Regions from separate parts of the Citrobacter farmeri genome, predicted to be linked through region 1. Evidence: predicted binding sites of a transcription regulator. Region 1 holds the regulator's gene; each other region holds the start of a gene.
What was found. Region 1 encodes PurR, which represses purine synthesis genes. Its sites were predicted from a motif close to CANGCAAACGTTTGCNTG; they were not measured.

Region 2: the regulator PurR is predicted to act here: its motif matches at 3,418-3,435, upstream of purE (5-(carboxyamino)imidazole ribonucleotide mutase).
Region 3: the regulator PurR is predicted to act here: its motif matches at 2,416-2,433, upstream of raiA (ribosome-associated translation inhibitor RaiA).

What each region holds. Positions count from the first base shown of each region.
Region 1 is NZ_CP077291.1:2,493,175-2,500,509, forward strand. It holds gene I6L53_RS11690 (C40 family peptidase) at 323-1,156, shown strand; gene sodB (superoxide dismutase [Fe]) at 1,283-1,864, shown strand; gene I6L53_RS11700 (MFS transporter) at 1,911-3,077, opposite strand; gene cydH (cytochrome bd-I oxidase subunit CydH) at 3,247-3,336, opposite strand; gene purR (HTH-type transcriptional repressor PurR) at 3,630-4,655, shown strand; gene punR (DNA-binding transcriptional activator PunR) at 4,652-5,584, opposite strand; gene punC (purine nucleoside transporter PunC) at 5,696-6,901, shown strand; gene cfa (cyclopropane fatty acyl phospholipid synthase) at 7,193-7,335, shown strand, end outside.
Region 2 is NZ_CP077291.1:3,393,239-3,400,573, forward strand. It holds gene I6L53_RS15965 (metal-dependent hydrolase) at 1-525, shown strand; gene cysS (cysteine--tRNA ligase) at 608-1,993, opposite strand; gene ppiB (peptidylprolyl isomerase B) at 2,168-2,662, shown strand; gene lpxH (UDP-2,3-diacylglucosamine diphosphatase) at 2,665-3,387, shown strand; gene purE (5-(carboxyamino)imidazole ribonucleotide mutase) at 3,506-4,015, shown strand; gene purK (5-(carboxyamino)imidazole ribonucleotide synthase) at 4,012-5,079, shown strand; gene mnmH (tRNA 2-selenouridine(34) synthase MnmH) at 5,177-6,247, shown strand; gene I6L53_RS16000 (porin) at 6,349-7,335, opposite strand, start outside.
Region 3 is NZ_CP077291.1:1,172,117-1,179,451, reverse strand. It holds gene yfiH (purine nucleoside phosphorylase YfiH) at 1-414, opposite strand, end outside; gene rluD (23S rRNA pseudouridine(1911/1915/1917) synthase RluD) at 411-1,391, opposite strand; gene bamD (outer membrane protein assembly factor BamD) at 1,523-2,260, shown strand; gene raiA (ribosome-associated translation inhibitor RaiA) at 2,532-2,870, shown strand; Phe leader region at 2,973-3,097, shown strand; gene pheL (pheA operon leader peptide PheL) at 2,974-3,021, shown strand; gene pheA (bifunctional chorismate mutase/prephenate dehydratase) at 3,120-4,280, shown strand; gene tyrA (bifunctional chorismate mutase/prephenate dehydrogenase) at 4,332-5,453, opposite strand; gene aroF (3-deoxy-7-phosphoheptulonate synthase AroF) at 5,464-6,534, opposite strand; gene I6L53_RS05460 (DUF2799 domain-containing protein) at 6,749-7,123, shown strand; gene yfiR (regulatory sequestration protein YfiR) at 7,264-7,335, shown strand, end outside.

The sequences.
Region 1 (7,335 bases):
TAACTTCTTTTACGGCAGTCGTCTGACATTGTAGCGGTTCAGAACGACATCGGAAAATAACATTTTCATTACGCTTTATTATTTTATCCTCTGAACGCTTAAGTTGCATTCCCAATAATGGTTTCCCCGGTGCTTATGCCAGAAGTGCGTGCCAAATAACCAAATTTAGCTTTGGCTGCTGTTTTTTTTTGCACTCAATAGCGAAACCGCATTTTTAACAATAAAAGCTATTAACTTTATCCATTTCTATAGATTAGAATCATCAGGTTTTGTAAATCACACGCAGGTATGATTGCGACCTGCCTTAACAGAGGAATGCTCAGTGGCGCGGATAAACCGACTTTCCCTCACGCTCTGTGCTTTGCTATTTACAACGATTCCCTTTATGCCGATGGCACATGCGTCCAAGCAAGCCAGGGACGCCTCTGCTCTTGCGCATAATAAGAAAGCCAGCGACAAAAAGAAAAGTACGGCAACAGCAAAAAAAACGCATAAAACCAGTCAAAAAACCGTCAAGAAAACCACCAGCAAAACCAGTACCAAAACCGCCTCTTCTTCTAAGAAAAAACTTACTGCTCCCGCTAAAGCCAGCAAAACCGCTAATCGCAAAGGAAAATCTGTCGCGACGAAGAAGACAGCCTCTGTCACCTGGAGCGAAAAATGCACCCCGCGCAAAGGGCACAAACCGACATGTGTGAAAGTGAAGAACACAGGGCCAGGAAAGATTGCGGATGCACATAAAGTCAAAGTGCAGAAAGCGACCAGCACAGCGATGAACAAGTTAATGAGCCAGATTGGCAAACCGTACCGCTGGGGAGGCACGTCGCCGCGCACCGGTTTCGATTGCAGCGGTCTGGTCTATTACGCCTATAAAGATCTCGTGAAATTCCGTATTCCGCGCACGGCAAATGAGATGTATCACCTGCGTGATGCCGCGCCGATTGACCGTGAGGAATTGAAAAATGGCGATCTGGTGTTCTTCCGCACTCAGGGACGCGGCACCGCCGACCACGTTGGCGTTTATGTCGGCAACGGCAAATTTATCCAGTCGCCGCGCAGCGGTCAGGAAATCCAGATCACGTCGCTCAGCGAAGATTACTGGCAACGCCACTACGTTGGCGCTCGCCGGGTCATGACCCCCAAAACCATTCGTTAAAACTTTACCCTGTTGTTAACGCAACAGGGTAAGTTCATCTTTTGTCTCACCTTTCAATTTGCTACCCTATCCTTACGCACAATAAGGTTATTGCGCGAAATACTATTAATAATAAGGAGAGAAGCAATGTCGTTCGAATTACCTGCACTACCGTATGCCAAAGATGCGCTTGCGCCGCATATTTCCGCCGAGACGCTGGAATATCATTATGGCAAACACCATCAGACCTATGTCACTAACCTGAACAACCTGATCAAAGGCACCGCCTTCGAAGGGAAATCACTGGAAGAGATCGTACGCAGCTCAGAAGGTGGCGTGTTCAATAACGCCGCTCAGGTCTGGAACCACACGTTCTACTGGAACTGCCTCGCACCGAATGCGGGCGGCGAACCAACCGGCAAACTGGCTGACGCGATTGCCGCCTCTTTTGGCAGCTTTTCAGAGTTTAAAGCGCAGTTTACTGATGCGGCTATCAAAAACTTCGGTTCTGGCTGGACCTGGCTGGTAAAAGGAAAAGATGGCAAGCTGGCCATCGTTTCAACCTCCAACGCCGGTACGCCGTTGACCACCGACGCTACCCCGCTGATGACCGTCGACGTGTGGGAACATGCGTATTACATTGACTACCGCAATGCGCGTCCTGGCTATCTGGAGCATTTCTGGGCGCTGGTGAACTGGGAGTTTGTCGCGAAGAACTTCGCCGCATAAAGAAGATAACGCAGAAGAGACTCTCTTCTGCGTTTTTGCCCTGCCGTTAACCTGCGACACACACCTGTTCAGGCTGCTTTCTCGCCGAGACAAACACCAGCAACAGCGCCATACCTGCCACTATCGCCCCCATGACCGGAACAAAACTGTAGCCTAACCCGCCTGAAATGACGGCCCCACCGGCGGCGGCGCCCAGCGCATTCCCAAGGTTAAACGCACCAATGTTCACAGAAGATGAGAGGCCAGGCGCTTCATGAGCCACACGCATGACGCGCATTTGCAGCGGAGGCACTACCGCAAAAGTCGCCGCCCCCCATACCACCATACCGATCGCCGCCCCCAGTTCATTTTGTGCCAACAAGGGGATGGCCAACATAATCATCATCAGCAGCAGCAAAAAGCCCTTCAGCGTACCGTTAACCGAGCGATCGGCCAGTTTGCCACCGAGGTAGTTACCAATGGAAAAGCCCACGCCGATCAGAACCAGCATCCCGGTAACAAAGGCCGGAGTGGCATGGGTGATGCTTTGCAGGACGGGTGAAATATAGGTATACAGCGTAAACATTGCGCCCGCCCCCAACACGGTGGTCAGCAGCGCAGAAAGCACCTGAGGACGCATTAACACCGCGAGCTCTTTTTTCACTTCCGGTCGCGCCCCGGCACCGCCTTTCGGCAACGAGAAAAAGAGACTCAGCATTGAAATCACGCCCAGACCCGCGGTTGCCATGAACGACATTCGCCAGCCGATGGTTTCACCCAGCCAGGTCGCCGCCGGAACGCCGCCGATGTTGGCGATGGTCAGCCCCATAAACATCGTGGCAACGGCGCTGGCCTGTTTGTGCTTCGGCACCACGCTGGCTGCCACAACGGAACCCAGGCCGAAGAACGCGCCGTGGTTAAGGCTGGTTAAAATGCGTGACAGCATCAGTGTGGTGTAATCCGGAGAAATCGCCGAGAGCACGTTACCAAGCGTAAAGATAGCCATCAGAAAAATCAGCGCATTACGTCGCCCGCGATGTGACAGCAGCAGCGTCATCAGCGGTGCGCCGACCATCACGCCGACCGCATAGGCGCTAATCAGCATACCAGCCGCAGGAATAGACACATCGACACCACGCGCGATGACGGGTAATAGCCCCATCGGCGAGAATTCGGTCGTGCCGATGCCGAATGCGCCGATAGCCAGCGCCAGTAACGGATAATTAATTTTCATGCAGTGATGACTCCGGCTCTTCGCGACGGATCGCGATGCTTAACTAAGAGTCAAAAGCATGACATCAATCACAAAAAAAGAGAAGTTAACAAAAATACAAAAGACTTTTGCAGATTCAATAACAATATGGCAGGAGGTTCGAGGGAGCAGACACTCCCCCGAGGGGAAATCAATGCATTGCCGCTGTCAGACCGCCAGCAACGATTAAAGCCAGAACAATAAACGTGGTCACTAATGAAAATTTCAGATCGGTGCTCATCAACTTTTCTCCTTTTTATTCCCACACAAAAAGTGATATAGCGCATTTTTGCACACTTGAGTGCAAAAATCTCCCACGATTTAGAGTGATATGTGCTTTTAATACTTCCCCTTTTCGTTAAGATCAGCCAAAATTCGACGCTTACTTGATTAGCGTACCGGCCATTGACCCCTTCCTGACGCTCTGTGGCGTTTTCCCGTCATGCCGCACCCACGATGTTGCGCACAGGATGAGTAAAGGCAAACGTTTACTTGCGTATTTTAATGTTCAGGTTGGGTCTGGAGTGAGATTTAATGGCAACAATTAAAGATGTAGCGAAACGCGCAAACGTTTCCACTACAACCGTATCACACGTAATTAACAAAACGCGTTTCGTCGCTGAAGAAACACGCAATGCAGTGTGGGCGGCAATCAAAGAATTGCACTATTCCCCCAGCGCTGTTGCCCGTAGCCTGAAGGTAAACCATACCAAGTCTATCGGTTTGCTGGCGACCAGCAGCGAAGCCCCCTACTTTGCCGAAATTATTGAAGCGGTTGAGAAGAACTGCTTCCAGAAGGGCTATACCCTGATCCTTGGTAACGTCTGGAACAATCTGGAAAAACAGCGTGCCTATCTGTCCATGATGGCGCAAAAACGCGTTGATGGTCTGCTGGTGATGTGTTCCGAATATCCCGATCCCCTGCTTTCGATGCTGGAAGAGTATCGTCATATCCCGATGGTGGTTATGGACTGGGGCGAAGCCAAAGCCGACTTCACCGATACCGTAATTGATAACGCCTTTGAAGGCGGTTATATGGCTGGCCGCTACCTGGTCGAACGCGGACACCGTGAAATTGGTGTGATTCCGGGGCTGATGGAACGCAATACGGGCGCTGGCCGTCTGGCCGGTTTTATGAAAGCGATGGATGAAGCGCTGATTAAAGTGCCAGAGAACTGGATTGTACAGGGCGACTTCGAGCCTGAATCCGGCTACCGCGCCATGCAGCAAATTTTGTCGCAAGCGCATCGCCCAACGGCGGTCTTCTGTGGCGGCGATATTATGGCAATGGGTGCCCTTTGTGCCGCCGATGAGATGGGCCTTCGCGTACCGCAGGACGTATCGCTGATCGGCTATGACAATGTGCGCAACGCCCGCTTCTTTACGCCAGCATTGACCACCATCCACCAGCCTAAAGATTCCCTGGGTGAGACAGCCTTTAACATGCTGCTGGACCGTATCGTCAATAAGCGCGAAGAGTCGCAGTCCATTGAGGTCCACCCGCGCCTGGTGGAGCGTCGCTCCGTTGCGGATGGTCCTTTCCGCGACTACCGTCGCTAAACGTCTTCTGCGGGAGTCTCGTCAGGCTCCCGCAACCACTCTTTGTTCAGCGTTTCGCTGTCTCCCAGATAGTCAAGCAGCCAGATTAGCGCGGGTGACATATCATTCTGCTGCCAGGTCAGGCAACACCCCGCATCCGGGAAAGGGTTCTCCAGGTTCAATGCCACCCACTGTCTCTTATTGAGATACGGCTTGGCAAAATGCGTCGGCACCATACCGACACAAAGCCCGGCGCTGATACAGGTCGCGGAGGAATCCCAGTCCGGAACCACCACCCGCTTCTGGTTGTCCAGCAACCAGGTCACGCGTTTCGGCAGCGTGCGGGAGGTATCTTCCAGTACCAGTGACGGCCAGTTGCGCAACGTGTCATCACTGAGAGGCCCGCTCATGGCGGCCAGCGGATGTGTGCTGGCAACGACACAACACCAGCTCAGCTTGCCCATATCGCGGAAGGTGTATCGTCCTCCGACCGGGATCGCCTGGGTTGCGCCGATAGCGAGTTCAACCCTGCCATCTGACAGCGCGTCCCAGACGCCGTTGAACACCTCCTGAAAGACCAGCAACTCCACGTCATCAAAGTGGCGGTAAAAATCGACAATCAGCTGTCGCGTACGCTCCGGGCGCACGATATTGTCCACTGCGATGGGAAGTTGTCCGCGCCAGCCGTTGGCGATCTGCTGACACTGCTGGCGCGTGATCTGCATTTTTTTGATGACAGAGCGACCTTCTTTCAAAAACCAGGCTCCCGCCGGGGTCAGCACGACATCGCGGTGACGACGTTCAAAGAGCGGAACCGCCAGCCACTCTTCCAGTTGGCGGACCGTATAGCTGACCGCCGAGGGCACCCGGTGCAACTCCTGAGCGGCGGAACTGAAACTACCGTTGCGCGCTACGGCATCAACCACTTCCAGCGCATATTCTGACCACATAATCTGCCTACAAAATTTTTGAATGCAATAAACAAATATTACCGTTTCACAAGCCGAAATTCACTCCCTACACTCTGCGCCAGTGTCATTCATTAAAATTAGAGAACAACTATGCAACCAGGAAAAGGGTTTTTAGTCTGGCTGGCAGGACTCAGCGTGTTGGGTTTTCTGGCAACCGACATGTATTTGCCCGCTTTTGCCGCCATTCAATCTGACCTGCAAACACCGGCATCTGCCGTCAGCGCCAGCCTGAGTCTTTTTTTAGCGGGCTTTGCCGTCGCGCAACTGCTGTGGGGACCGCTCTCGGACCGCTATGGCCGTAAACCGATCCTGCTACTGGGTCTGTCCATCTTCGCCCTCGGTAGCCTGGGTATGCTGTGGGTCGAAAGCGCGACGGGATTGTTGGTTCTGCGCTTTATTCAGGCAGTGGGTGTCTGTGCGGCGACAGTCATCTGGCAGGCGCTGGTCACCGATTACTATCCTTCGCACAGAATTAATCGCATTTTCGCGACGATCATGCCGCTGGTCGGGCTGTCCCCTGCACTGGCGCCGTTATTAGGAAGTTGGATCCTGACCCATCTTTCCTGGCAGGCGATCTTTGCCACGCTGTTTATCATCACGCTGCTGCTGATGGTGCCTGCACTGTTTTTAAAACCGACTTCCCGGGCGCGCGACGACAGTAAAGATAAACTGACCTTCACCACACTGCTGCGCGCGAAAACGTATCGCGGCAACGTACTGATTTACGCGGCGTGTTCTGCCAGTTTCTTTGCGTGGCTGACCGGCTCGCCGTTTATTCTGAGTGAAATGGGCTACAGCCCGGCGGTGATTGGCCTGAGCTATGTGCCGCAGACCATCGCCTTTCTGATTGGCGGCTACGGTTGTCGCGCCGCGCTGCAAAAATGGCAGGGGCAACAGCTTCTGCCCTGGCTGCTGGTTATCTATGCGCTTAGCGTGGTGGCGACATGGGCCGCAAGCTTTATTCATCACATCACGCTTGCGGAGATCCTGATCCCCTTCTGCGTGATGGCGATAGCCAATGGCGCTATTTATCCGATTGTGGTCGCCCAGGCGCTGCGCCCGTTCCCACAGGCAACGGGGCGTGCCGCTGCCCTGCAAAATACCCTGCAATTGGGTCTGTGCTTCCTGGCAAGCCTGGTGGTTTCCTGGCTTATCAGCACACCGCTGCTGACCACAACCAGCGTGATGCTGTCGACGGTCGTCCTGGCCGGAGTGGGCTACAAGATGCAACTGCAGCCCTCAGACGCCAGCGAGCAGCATGAAGATCGCGGGATTGCCCATAGCGAATCTCATTGATATCACTCACATTCGCCGTTAATTAGTCGACTAACAATTTTTGGTTGTATCATCAATTTTTGAGGCCTATACTAAATTTCGGTTGTTAAAATTACGATAATTATTATGTGTTAACGGGAACCGGAGCGTTCCCGGTTCACCATGGATGGCCTTTTCGGCAAGGGGTTCTCCCTTCCTCTGTTCTACGTCGGATAATAGACTCGCGGAATGACCCCGCGAGATTTCTCATAAAGCCCAAAAAGCGTCTACGCTGTTTTAAGGTTCTGATCACCGACCAGTGATGGAGAAACTATGAGTTCATCGTGTATAGAAGAAGTCAGCGTACCGGATGACGACTGGTACCGTATCACTAACGAATTGTTAAGCCGCGCGGGCATCGCCATCAACGGCTCTTCACCAGCAGATATACGCGTCAAAAACCCCGATTTTTTCAA
Region 2 (7,335 bases), 900 kb from region 1:
ATGCCAACCATTATTACCCATGCCGCCGTCCCGATTTGCCTCGGACTAGGTCTGGGATTGAAAGCCATTCCTCCACGTTTACTGTTTGCCGGAATCGCGCTTGCAATGCTACCGGACGCCGATGTGCTTTCGTTTAAACTCGGCGTGTCCTATGGCAACGTGTTCGGGCATCGCGGATTTACCCATTCACTGCTGTTTGCCCTGGTGGTTCCGCTGCTCTGCGTGTGGATGGGGCGACGATGGTTTAAAGCCGGGTTAATGCGCTGCTGGTTATTTTTAACGGTTTCGCTGCTGTCACACAGCCTGCTGGATTCGGTAACCACCGGCGGCAAAGGCGTTGGCTGGCTGTGGCCGTGGTCAGATGAACGTTTCTTCGCGCCGTGGCAGGTGATCAAGGTCGCGCCGTTTGCCTTGTCGCGCTATAACACGCCATATGGACACCAGGTCATTCTTTCCGAGTTAATCTGGGTGTGGTTGCCGGGAGCGCTGCTGATGGGAATGCTGTGGTGGTATAGGAAGCATTAATGTGCCGGATGGCGGCGCGTTGCGCCTTATCCGGCCTACAAAATAGGCCGGACACGCATCAGCGCCATCCGGCAATAGACGATTACTTACGACGCCAGGTGGTTCCCTGCGGACCATCTTCCAGCACAATGCCCATCTCGTTCAGACGGTCACGCGCAGCATCCGCTGCCGCCCAGTCTTTGGCTTTGCGGGCATCCAGGCGCTGTTGAATCAACGCTTCAATTTCCGCGACTTCACCGTCGTCCGCCTGCGCACCGCTTTGCAGGAACGCTTCCGGATCCTGCTCTAACAGACCCAGCACGCCAGAAATCTTACGCAGGTGAGAAGCCATCGCGTTCGCAGCGGCCATATCCTCTCCCTTCAGACGGTTGACTTCGCGCGCCATATCAAACAGCACGGAGTAGGCTTCGGGGGTGTTGAAATCGTCGTTCATCGCCTCAACAAAACGCGCTTCAAACGCCTCGCCGCCGGCTGGCGCAACAGACTTATCCGTCCCGCGCAGCGCCGTATACAGGCGCTCCAGCGCGGAACGCGCCTGCTTCAGGTTCTCTTCACTGTAGTTCAACTGGCTACGATAGTGGCCGGACATCAGGAAATAGCGCACGGTTTCTGCGTCGTAATATTTCAGCACGTCGCGCACGGTAAAGAAGTTACCCAGCGATTTGGACATCTTCTCTCGGTCAACCATCACCATGCCAGAGTGCATCCAGTAGTTCACATACTCACCGTCATGTGCGCAGGTGGACTGGGCAATTTCGTTTTCGTGGTGCGGGAACATCAGGTCAGAACCACCGCCGTGGATATCAAAGTGATTACCCAACTGTTTGCAGTTCATCGCGGAACACTCAATGTGCCAACCAGGACGACCAGCGCCCCACGGTGACGGCCAGCTCGGCTCACCCTCTTTGGACATTTTCCACAGCACGAAGTCCATCGGGTTGTGCTTCACGTCCACCACATCCACGCGCGCACCGGCCTGAAGTTGATCCAGATCCTGGCGCGACAGTTGCCCGTAGTTCGGATCGGTCGGGACATCGAACATCACGTCGCCGTTGTCCGCCACATAGGCATGACCTTTGGCAATCAGCTGTTCAGTGATTTCGATGATTTCAGCGATATGGTGGGTCGCGCGCGGTTCCAGGTCCGGACGCAGAATATTTAGCGCATCAAAATCGTTGTGCATCTCGACGATCATACGATCCACCAGCGCGACAAAGCTTTCGCCATTTTCATTAGCGCGCTTAATGATTTTGTCGTCGATATCGGTGATGTTACGCACGTACTTCAGTTGGTAGCCCAGAAAGCGCAGATAGCGCGCAACCACGTCAAACGCCACAAACGTACGGCCATGACCAATATGACAAAGATCGTAAACGGTGATACCACACACGTACATGCCGACTTCCCCGGCATGAATGGGTTTGAATTCCTCTTTTTGGCGCGTCAGTGTATTAAAGATTTTTAACATCGAAGATTCCGTGTAAGACGTGTGTGGATAACAAAGTTTGTATAATACCCATAATTTGGACGGGAAGCAGCACACTTTGCGAGGTGATCGCAGCGTGCGGTTATGCTATAACACCCCCCTAACTCTGACCCTCAGTTGGGTTAAAGCACCACTCTATCGGAACAGGATGCAAAAATGGTTACTTTCCACACTAATCACGGCGATATCGTAATCAAAACATTTGATGATAAAGCGCCTGAAACAGTTAAAAACTTCCTGGACTACTGCCGCGAAGGTTTTTACAACAACACCATTTTCCACCGTGTGATTAACGGTTTTATGATTCAGGGCGGCGGTTTTGAACCTGGCATGAAACAGAAAGCCACCAAAGACGCTATCAAAAATGAAGCCAACAACGGTCTGAAAAATACCCGTGGTACGCTGGCGATGGCGCGTACTCAGGCACCGCACTCCGCGACGGCGCAGTTCTTCATCAACGTTGCCGACAACGACTTCCTGAACTTCTCCGCCGAAAGCATGCAGGGCTGGGGCTACTGCGTATTTGCAGAAGTGGTTGAAGGCATGGATGTTGTTGACAAAATCAAAGGCGTTTCTACCGGTCGCAGCGGCATGCACCAGGACGTACCGAAAGAAGACGTGATTATCGAAAACGTGACCGTCAGCGAGTAATTGTGACGACACTGTTTATTGCAGATCTTCATCTCTGCACGGAAGAACCGGCGATCACCGCCGGTTTTCTGCGCTTTTTAGCGGGTGAAGCCCGTCAAGCCGACGCGTTATATATCCTGGGCGATCTGTTCGAAGCCTGGATTGGCGATGACGATCCCAACCCGTTACACCGTGAAATGGCCGCTGCCATTAAAGCGCTTGTCGAATCCGGCGTTCCCTGTTTTTTCATTCACGGTAACCGTGACTTTCTGATTGGCAAACGCTTCGCCCGAGAAAGCGGCATGACGCTGCTTCCCCAGGAAAAAGTGCTCGACCTGTACGGTCGCCGGGTGCTTATCATGCACGGCGATACGCTGTGTACCGATGATGCGGGTTATCAGGCGTTTCGTGCGAAAGTCCATCAACCCTGGTTGCAAACGCTGTTTCTTGCCCTACCGCTGTTTATACGCAAGCGTGTGGCCGCCAGAATGCGAGCCGGCAGCAAAGCCGCCAACAGCAGCAAATCGCTGGAGATCATGGACGTCAACAAACATGCGGTTGTCGCCGGGATGGAAAAATACCGCGTCCAGTGGCTGATTCACGGCCATACTCATCGCCCTGATGTACACGCGTTCAATGCTAATGGCAAACCCGCTTTCCGCGTCGTATTAGGTGCCTGGCATCGCGAAGGATCGATGGTCAAAGTCACGCCAGACGATGTGGAGTTGATCGCTTTCCCGTTTTAACGTTTTGCCTGAATGACCCGTAATGTAGGGTACGCAACCGTTTTCCTTGGTTTATTTCCGTGCTATTCTCTGTGGCCTTAAAAGCAGTGTATCCCGCACCACAGGAGTTTTCAGACGCATGTCTTCCCGCAATAATCCGGCGCGTGTCGCCATCGTGATGGGGTCCAAAAGCGACTGGGCTACCATGCAGTTCGCCGCCGAAATTTTCGAAATCCTGGACGTCCCGCACCACGTTGAAGTGGTTTCTGCCCACCGTACCCCCGATAAATTGTTCAGCTTTGCCGAGAGCGCTGAAGAAAACGGCTATCAGGTGATTATTGCTGGTGCGGGTGGCGCTGCCCACCTTCCAGGTATGATTGCGGCGAAAACGCTGGTGCCGGTATTGGGTGTTCCTGTACAAAGCGCGGCGCTGAGCGGCGTCGACAGCCTGTATTCTATCGTACAGATGCCGCGCGGTATTCCGGTCGGTACGCTGGCGATTGGTAAAGCGGGTGCGGCTAACGCGGCACTACTGGCAGCGCAGATCCTGGCGATACAGGATAAAGCGCTGCATCAGCGACTGAACGACTGGCGCAACGCGCAGACGGATGAGGTGCTGGAGAATCCGGATCCGCGAGGTGCGGCATGAAACAGGTTTGCGTGCTGGGCAACGGTCAATTAGGGCGGATGTTGCGTCAGGCGGGTGAACCGCTGGGTATCGCCGTCTGGCCGGTCGGGCTGGATGCAGAACCGGCCGCCGTGCCTTTTCAGCAAAGCGTAATTACCGCAGAAATCGAGCGCTGGCCGGAAACCGCGCTAACGCGTGAACTGGCACGTCATCCAGCCTTCGTGAACCGCGACGTGTTCCCGATCATTGCTGACCGGCTGACGCAAAAACAGCTTTTCGATAAGCTCGACCTGGCGACCGCCCCGTGGCAACTGCTGGCGGACAAAAGCGAATGGCCAGCCATTTTTAACCGTTTAGGTGAACTGGCGATCGTGAAACGTCGCGTCGGCGGTTATGACGGTCGTGGTCAGTGGCGTTTACGCGCCAATGAAACCGATCAACTGCCGGATGACAACTACGGCGAATGCATTGTCGAACAGGGTATCAACTTCTCGGGTGAAGTGTCCCTCGTCGGCGCGCGTGCGCATGACGGCAGCACGGTGTTCTACCCGCTAACGCGTAACCTGCATCAGGACGGCATTCTGCGCACCAGCGTCGCCTTCCCGCGGGCTGATGCGAAACAACAGGCGCAGGCCGAAGCGATGCTTTCGGCCATCATGCAGGAGCTGGGCTATGTCGGCGTGATGGCGATGGAGTGTTTTGTCACGCCGGAAGGTCTGCTGATCAATGAGCTGGCCCCACGCGTACACAACAGCGGTCACTGGACGCAAAACGGCGCCAGCATCAGCCAGTTTGAGCTGCATCTGCGGGCGATTACCGGCCTGCCGCTACCGGCGCCGGTGGTGGACAGTCCGTCGGTGATGGTGAATCTGATTGGCAGCGACCTCAATTACGACTGGCTGAAACTGCCGTTAGTGCATCTGCACTGGTACGACAAAGAGGTGCGTCCGGGGCGTAAAGTCGGTCACCTGAATCTGACCGACAGCGACACCGCGCGCCTGAGCGCCACGCTGGAAGCGCTCTCGCCGCTGCTACCGACGGAATACGCCAGCGGTATCCTCTGGGCACAAACTCAGCTCAAATAAGCCTTATATCGCGGGGAAGTTTAACTTATGCTTCCCCGCCCTCTCCTTCAGCGCGTAAAATCCCGCCCATTGCTGTTTGTTTTTTTCAGGATTTAACATGAACGATGGAACGGACTATCGCGCGATCCTTACCGCCGGTACGCCCTTAATCGATGTCCGCGCACCGGTTGAATTTCAGCAGGGCGCAATGCCGGGCGCGATAAATTTGCCCTTAATGAATGATGACGAGCGCGCCGCCGTAGGCACCTGCTATAAACGCCAGGGGCCGGAAGCCGCGCTTGAACTCGGTCATCAACTGGTCTGCGGCGAAATTCGCCAGCAGCGTCTGGATGCCTGGCGAGAAGCCTGCCAGCAACACCCGCAGGGCTACCTCTGCTGCGCCAGGGGCGGCCAGCGTTCCCACATTGTTCAGCAATGGCTACGCGAGTCTGGCGTGGATTACCCGTTGATCGAAGGTGGCTACAAGGCGCTACGTCAGGCCGCGATTGCCGCCACAGAAGAACAGGTGCAAAAACCGATCGTGCTGATTGGAGGTTGCACCGGCAATGGCAAAACACAGCTGGTGCAACAGCAGGAAAACGGGGTGGATCTCGAGGGATTAGCCCATCATCGCGGCTCCTCTTTTGGCCGCACTCTGGAACCGCAGCTCAGTCAGGCAAGTTTCGAAAATCTACTGGCGGTGACGCTTCTCAAGAAGCAGGCTACACGCTGGATACTGGAAGATGAAGGCCGGATGATTGGCTCTAACCATCTGCCAGAGTGTCTGCGCGAGCGCATGGCGCAGGCTACTATCGCCGTAATTGACGATCCGTTCGAGCGACGTCTTGAGCGCCTGCGTGAAGAGTATTTTGTGCGAATGCATCATGATTTCACCTATGCGTATGGCAAAGAGCAGGGATGGCGGGAATACAGCGACTATCTGCATCACGGACTTTCCGCGATCAAGCGTCGTCTGGGTCTGCAGCGCTTTAACGACTTGACCGCAAAGCTGGACGTGGCGCTGGATGAGCAGCGTCGAACCGGCAGCACCGAAGCGCATTTCAGTTGGTTAGTGCCGCTGCTGGAAGAGTATTACGATCCGATGTATCGCTATCAACTGGACAAGAAAGCCGAAAAGATTGTCTTTCGCGGAACATTCGAAGAGGTGGCTCAGTGGCTGAGCCACTAAAAATTGCCGGATGGCGACGCGCACGCGTCTTATCCGGCCTACAAATCACTACCGTCCTCCAGGCCCGGTAAGCGTCAGCGTCACCGGGCACAGCATCAGACTCAGAAGTCGTAACGCAGACGCACCAGGTTCATATCACCCAGATTGTCGGTGCTGGAGGTAAAGACGTGTTCGTAATCAACACGGAAACCGTAATCCAGCTGGAAGCTGATCCCCACGCCGTTGTCGGTACGCAGGTAGTTGCGACCATTCACGTATTCAATGCGGTCACCCATGAAGTACGGCTGAATGGATTTCAGAGCATACTGGTTGATTGGGAATTTATAGCCCGCAAAGTATTCCAGACCCCACGCATCACCGGCAAAGTAATCGTTAACCGACACTTTTTTGGTGGTCATAAAGTTCTGGTACCAGCCGCCGCCCAGTGAGAAGGTCCAGTTGTCCGGCGTCCAGCTCAGTGCAGTACCTACGATGTTCTGATCGTATGTTTTGTTACCGTTACCGCGCATTTCCGCACGGGTATAGTTCCACGCCGTACCCCAGCTCAGATCGTCAGTAATGTGATAATCCGCCCCCAGTGAACCGCCACCTTTACGTTTGTAGTTCAGACCGTTGTTCGGGTTGTAGTCATCGCTGAACAGGTAAGAAGCGTAGAGATCGACATCGCCGACCGTTTTCTTATATTTCAGCATTTTGCGGGAACGGTAAGAGCCGTCGTAGTCGCCGTTAATCCCGTTACCCGGTGCCTGACCAATCATGTCGTAGTCCCAGATATCGGTTTTTGCACCGACCACATCGTAGTAGATGCTGTTCTGTTGACCGAAGGTCAGCGTACCCCAGGTATCACTCTTCAGACCGGTGTACAGCATACGGCGAGTGGTGTCGTGCGCGCCGTCTGCATAGTGGTTGTCCCAGTTGAACTGGGCCGGAATGTTGACGCCCAGCTCGTAGAAGCTGATCCAACTGATGTCATCAAACAGATAGTAATCTGCTGCGAAGCGGAAACGGGTGCCGCCGTCGAAGCCATTACGCTTGTAGCCATTTGCGCCGTCATCGCCCGTCATATTCTGGAACTGAGGACGAATACT
Region 3 (7,335 bases), 1.3 Mb from region 1:
CGTCTCTTCCAGTACGCCTTCACATAATCCACGCCAGCCCGCATGGGCTGCCGCCACTTCGGTACCCGCCCGGTTGCAGAACAACACGGGCAGACAGTCCGCCGTCATCACCGCGCAAACGGTGCCCGGCGTATTACTGTATGACGCATCCGCCCGTTTAGAGGCGTAAGGTCCGCCGGTCAGTTTCAGAACATCTTTCCCATGAACCTGCTCCAGCCAAACCGGTTTTGAAGGCAGATTGCCCGCAGCAAACAGACGTCTGCGGTTCTCGTCGACATGCTCCGGGTTATCGCCGCAGTGGGCCCCCAGATTTAATGCGTCATACGGCGGCAAACTTACGCCGCCTGTACGGGTCGAACTACAGGCCGCCACGCTTTTCGGCAGAGGCCACTGCGGGACAATAAGCTCACTCATAGCCAGGCCACGTCATCCTTATGCTCTTCGAAATCGGCGCGCATCGCGTCAATCAGTTCAACCATATCCTGCGGGATTGGCGCATGCCACTCCATTTCGATACCGGAAATGGGGTGATACAGACGTAGCATAGTGGCATGCAGCGCCTGACGGTCGAATTTACGCAATGTAGAGATAAAGGCATCCGACGCCCCTTTCGGCGGACGCGGACGACCACCGTACACCTGATCGCCCACCAGCGGATGGGTAATATGCGCCATATGCACGCGGATCTGGTGCGTACGTCCGGTCTCCAGACGCAGCCGCAGACGCGTGTGCACACGGAAGTGTTCCATAATGCGATAGTGCGTGACCGCCGGTTTCCCCATCGGATGCACCGCCATATGGGTACGCTTCGTCGGGTGACGGCTGATGGGTTCTTCCACCGTGCCGCCTGCGGTCATATGACCGATCGCTACCGCTTCGTATTCACGGGTGATTTCACGCAACTGCAACGCTTCAACCAGACGCGTCTGTGCCGGAACGGTTTTCGCGACCACCATTAGCCCAGTGGTGTCTTTATCCAGACGATGGACAATCCCCGCACGTGGAACATCAGCAATCGGCGGATAATAATGCAGTAACGCATTCAGAACCGTGCCGTCCGGATTACCCGCTCCAGGGTGGACAACCAGATCGCGCGGCTTGTTGATAACAATGATGTCATCATCTTCATAAACGATATCCAGTGGGATATCCTGAGGCTCGAAGCGGATTTCTTCATCGATTTCAGCATCGATGGCGACCAGTTCGCCGCCTAACACTTTTTCTTTTGGTTTGTCGCAAAGTTTACCGTTGACCAACACGCGCCGATCAAGAATCCAATCTTTTATGCGCGATCGCGAATAATCAGGGAACATTTCGGCCAAAGCTTGATCTAAGCGTTGACCGAGTTGATTTTCGGATACCGTTGCGGTGAGTTGTACTCGTTGTGCCATATACAGCTTCTTCGTTTAACGTTGGGTTTTACGGCTTTGCCGTTTAATATAGTGTGCTATTGTAGCTGGTCTTAACCGGGAGCAGGAACAGAGAATCTCCCGTAAAACATTTTGAGGAAAGTCAAAACGTCATGACGCGCATGAAATATCTGGTGGCAGCAGCCACGTTGAGCCTGTTTTTGGCGGGTTGCTCTGGTTCAAAGGAAGAGGTGCCCGATAATCCGCCTAATGAAATCTACGCGACTGCTCAGCAAAAGCTGCAGGACGGTAACTGGAAACAGGCAATAACGCAATTGGAAGCGTTGGATAACCGCTATCCATTTGGTCCTTATTCTCAGCAGGTGCAGTTAGATCTCATCTACGCCTACTATAAAAACGCCGATCTGCCGCTTGCTCAGGCAGCCATCGATCGCTTTATCCGCCTGAACCCTACTCATCCTAACATTGATTATGTCATGTATATGCGTGGCCTGACCAATATGGCGTTAGATGACAGCGCATTACAAGGGTTCTTTGGTGTCGATCGTAGCGACCGAGATCCTCAGCATGCGCGAGCTGCGTTCAACGACTTTTCGAAACTGGTTCGCGGTTATCCGAACAGCCAGTACACTACCGACGCCACCAAACGTCTGGTGTTCCTGAAAGATCGTCTGGCAAAGTATGAGTATTCCGTTGCGGATTACTACACCAAGCGCGGCGCATGGGTTGCCGTAGTTAACCGTGTAGAAGGCATGTTGCGTGATTTCCCGGATACGCAGGCAACGCGTGACGCCCTGCCGCTGATGGAAAACGCCTACCGCGAAATGCAGATGACGTCGCAGGCTGACAAAGTGGCGAAGATTATCGCCGCCAACAGCAGCAACACCTGATCGATTTTCAGATGCAAAAACGGCAGCCTCAAAGCTGCCGTTGTTTTATTCTTTTCGCGTCATAACGCTGATGACTTTTGCGTGACGCAACCCATCAAATATGGCCTGCTTTCTGGCTTTCCTCAAGTTAATAATCACCTCTTCCTGCGATAACTCACAAAAAGGTTTCCTTGACAAAAAGTGACAAAATAATGTGATTTAAATCACACATTTTGACATTAGGAACGGTATGCTGGGATCACCAAGACGGGAAAGACAAGAGGTAAAATTTATGACAATGAACATTACCAGTAAACAAATGGAAATTACTCCGGCAATTCGCCAACATGTCGCAGACCGTCTCGCCAAACTTGAAAAATGGCAAACTCACCTAATTAATCCACATATCATTCTGTCCAAGGAGCCACAGGGTTTCATTGCTGATGCCACCATCAATACACCGAACGGACATCTGGTCGCCAGCGCAAAACACGAAGATATGTACACCGCTATTAACGATTTGATCAACAAGCTGGAACGGCAGCTCAATAAAGTGCAGCACAAAGGCGAAGCCCGTCGTGCAACAACTTCAGTAAAAGACGCCAACTTCGTCGAAGCAGAAGAAGAGTAGTCCCTTACATTGAGTGTATCGCCAACGCGCCTTCGGGCGCGTTTTTTGTTGACAGGGTGAAAACAGTACGGGTACTTTACTCACATCACATAAGGAAACTGATATGAAACTCACCCCGTTTTTCTTCGCATTCTTTTTTACCTTCCCCTGAATGGGAGGCTTTCGTCGTGTGAAAAAGAATGCGAAGACGAACAATAAGGCCTCCCACACCGGGGGGCCTTTTTTATTGATAACAATAAAGGCAACACTATGACATCGGAAAACCCATTACTGGCGCTGCGCGATAAAATCAGCACGCTGGATGAAAAATTGCTGGCGTTACTGGCCGAGCGACGTGAGCTGGCGGTTGAAGTCGGTAAAGCCAAGCTCGAATCCCATCGCCCGGTGCGGGATATCGACCGCGAGCGCGATCTGCTGGACAGACTGATTACGCTTGGCAAAGCACACCACCTTGATGCGCACTACATCACCCGCCTTTTTCAGCTCATCATCGAAGATTCCGTTCTCACCCAGCAGGCGCTGCTCCAGCAACATCTGAATAAAACCAACCCGCATTCTGCACGCGTGGCGTTCCTGGGGCCAAAAGGTTCTTACTCACATCTCGCGGCACGCCAATACGCAGCACGTCACTTTGAACAGTTTATTGAAAGCGGCTGTGCAAAATTCGCTGATATTTTTAATCAGGTCGAAACCGGTCAGGCCGACTACGCGGTCGTGCCCATTGAAAATACCAGCTCCGGTGGAATTAACGATGTCTACGATCTGCTGCAGCACACGTCGTTATCAATTGTGGGCGAGATGACGATCGCTATCGACCACTGCGTACTGGTTTGCGGAACAACAGACCTGGATACCATCGAAACGGTATACAGTCATCCGCAGCCGTTCCAGCAATGCAGCAAATTTCTTAATCGTTATCCGCACTGGAAAATTGAGTACACCGAAAGCACCTCCGCCGCAATGGAAAAGGTCGCTCAGGCGAACTCTCCGCGCGTTGCCGCACTCGGAAGCGAAGCCGGTGGCGTGTTGCATGGATTACAGGTTCTGGAACGTATCGAAGCGAATCAGACGCAGAACATCACTCGCTTTATCGTGCTGGCGCGTAAAGCGATCAACGTCTCCGACCAGGTGCCGGCGAAAACCACGCTGCTGATGGCGACAGGACAACAGGCGGGCGCCCTGGTGGAAGCGCTGCTGGTGATGCGTAATCACAATTTGATCATGACTAAACTGGAGTCCCGTCCAATACACGGCAATCCGTGGGAAGAGATGTTTTATCTCGATATCCAGGCCAATCTGGAATCCCCACAGATGCAAAAAGCGCTCAAGGAGTTGGGCGAAATTACCCGCTCCATGAAGGTTCTTGGCTGCTATCCCAGTGAGAACGTGGTACCCGTCGATCCGAGCTAAAACAAAAAAGCCAGTGGGTAGACACTGGCTTTTTCTTTCCGGCAACGCGCATCAAGCGCGACTGTCATTCGCCTGGCGCAATAGCGTCCGGCTCTCGCTCTGGAAGCGCTTCGCGTAGTCACCGAACCAATGCTCAACTTTGCGGAAGCTGTCGATAAACGCCTGTTTATCCCCCTGCTCCAGCAGGCTAATCGCTTCGCCAAAACGTTTGTAGTAGCGTTTAATCAGTGCCAGATTGCTCTCCGACGACATGATGATATCGGCGTAAAGCTGTGGATCCTGGGCGAACAGTCGCCCGACCATCGCCAGTTCAAGACGGTAAATCGGTGAAGAAAGTGCCAGCAGCTGTTCAAGCTGCACGTTTTCTTCCGCCAGATGCAGACCATAGGCAAAGGTGGCAAAGTGGCGCAGCGCCTGAATGAACGCCATGTTCTGATCGTGCTCGACGGCGCTGATACGGTGCAGTCGCGCACCCCAGACCTGAATCTGCTCCAGGAACCACTGATAGGCTTCCGGATTGCGCCCGTCGCACCAGACCACCACCTGCTTTGCCAGGCTACCGCTGTCCGGGCCGAACATCGGGTGCAGACCGAGCACAGGACCGTCGTGCGCCGCCAGCATCGCCTGTAAGGGACCATTTTTCACTGAAGCCAGATCGACCAGAATACAGTCAACCGGCAACGGCGGTAACTTGCCGATCACCGATTCCGTCAGGTGGATCGGTACGCTGACAATCACCATGCCGGCATCCGCGACGATCTCCTGCGCGCGATCCCAATCATGCTGTTCGAGGATCCGCACCTGATACCCCGACAGGGTGAGCATTTTCTCGAACAACCGTCCCATCTGCCCGCCCCCGCCGACAATGACCACCGGGCGCAGAGAAGGACATAGCGTCTTAAACCCTTTATCGTTCTCACTGGAATAGGACTCACGCATCACCCGTCGCAGCACGTCCTCAATCAGATCGGGTGGTACGCCGAGCGCTTCCGCTTCCGCACGGCGCGACGCCAGCATCGAGGCTTCGCGCTCTGGTACGTAAATCGGCAGACCAAAGCGGCTTTTGACTTCACCGACTTCAGCCACCAGTTCCAGACGGCGCGCCAGCAAATCCAGCAGCGCCTTGTCTACTTCATCAATTTGATCGCGTAACGCGGTCAACTCAGCAACCATAACGAACCTCTTAAGCCTGGCGCGCCGCCAACTGGCCGTTCAAGTCTTTGTTAATTTCACGCAGCAACGCGTCCGTCATTTCCCAACTGATGCAGGCATCGGTAACGGACACACCGTACTTCATTTCGCTGCGCGGTTGCTCGGAGGACTGGTTGCCTTCGTGAATGTTACTTTCAATCATCAGGCCGATGATTGAACGGTTGCCATCTTTAATTTGTGCAACCACTGACTCCGCCACGGCAGGCTGACGACGGTAATCTTTATTGGAGTTACCATGACTGCAATCTACCATCAGTGACGGTCGCAGTCCCGCCTGTTCCATCTCTTTTTCGCATTGCGCGACGTCTGCCGGGCTGTAGTTAGGCGCTTTGCCGCCGCGCAGGATCACATGACCGTCCGGGTTACCCTGAGTTTGCAGCAGCGCAACCTGACCGGCCTGGTTAATACCGACAAAACGGTGTGACTGCGCCGCCGCACGCATGGCGTTGATCGCCGTCGCCAGGCTACCATCGGTGCCGTTTTTGAAACCCACCGGCATCGACAGACCCGACGCCATTTCACGGTGCGTTTGTGATTCCGTGGTGCGCGCACCAATCGCCGACCAGCTAAACAGATCGCCCAGGTACTGAGGACTATTTGGATCCAGCGCTTCCGTCGCCAGCGGCAGTCCCATATTGACCAGTTCAAGCAGCAGCTGACGCGCAATTTTCAGACCGGCTTCAACGTCAAAAGAGCCATCCATATGAGGATCGTTAATTAACCCTTTCCAGCCAACGGTGGTACGGGGTTTTTCAAAATAGACGCGCATCACCAGATAGAGGCTATCGCTGACCTCTGCGGCAAGGGCTTTAAATCGACGAGCATATTCCAGGGCCGTTTCAGGATCGTGAATGGAGCACGGACCACACACCACCAACAGGCGCGGATCGCGACCGGCAATAATGTCAGAAATGGTTTTGCGCGACTGGGCGATTTGCGCCTCTTGCGCCAGGCTCAGCGGAAATTCCGCTTTAAGTTGTTCCGGGGTCATCAGAACCTGTTCGTCGGTAATGTGTACGTTGTTCAGCGCGTCTTTTTGCATGATGGCGATCCTGTTTTAGCTCGTTTGCGATAGTTTTCCTCAGTGAGGATGACGTAACGATACCACAACGAGTAAAGATATCAATCCAAAATACGTAAACATTACGTTACAGTAGTGATATTTATTCGATTTAACGCCTCATAAACCGTATAAAATAATTTACATCTATTTGTTACGCGATCCGCTATGCTTTGAAAAAACAGGAGAGCAGGCAATGATGAGAATAGTCGGTATCGCAGTGATTTTTCTGCTCAGCGGCTGTCAGATCGATCCTTACACTCACGCACCAACATGGACCAGCACCGACTGGTATGACGTCGGCATTGAAGATGCGATTTCCGGTGTTGCGGTTAAAGATAATGAAACGCTGGCCGATACTTTTAATGACCCGGAGGTGGATCGTCCGCAATACCTCAAAGGTTACGCTGAAGGCCAACGTAAAACCTGTCAGCAAAACTTTGCCTATGCCAGAGGTGTGACGGGGAAAACCTTCCCCGCCAGTTGCGATACGGTAGAAAATGCCAGCCAGTTGCGTGAAGCCTGGCAACAAGGTGCTGATGAAAATGCTGGCTCAACGCGTCTGAATTAATATTTAGTCAGATTTAGCTTAAGGCACATCCGTTAATCTATAAGGTATAATGACGCTCCGCAAAAATAATGTTATTTTGCTTTAAACAGAACATGGATGTATTTTGATGACTGATAAAAGATGCTGGTGAGGAAATCGTTATGTTCACTTCTCACCGACGCTTGATGCTGTTAATGCTTTTGCTGGCAGGATCGCCAGTTTTTGCGAATAAC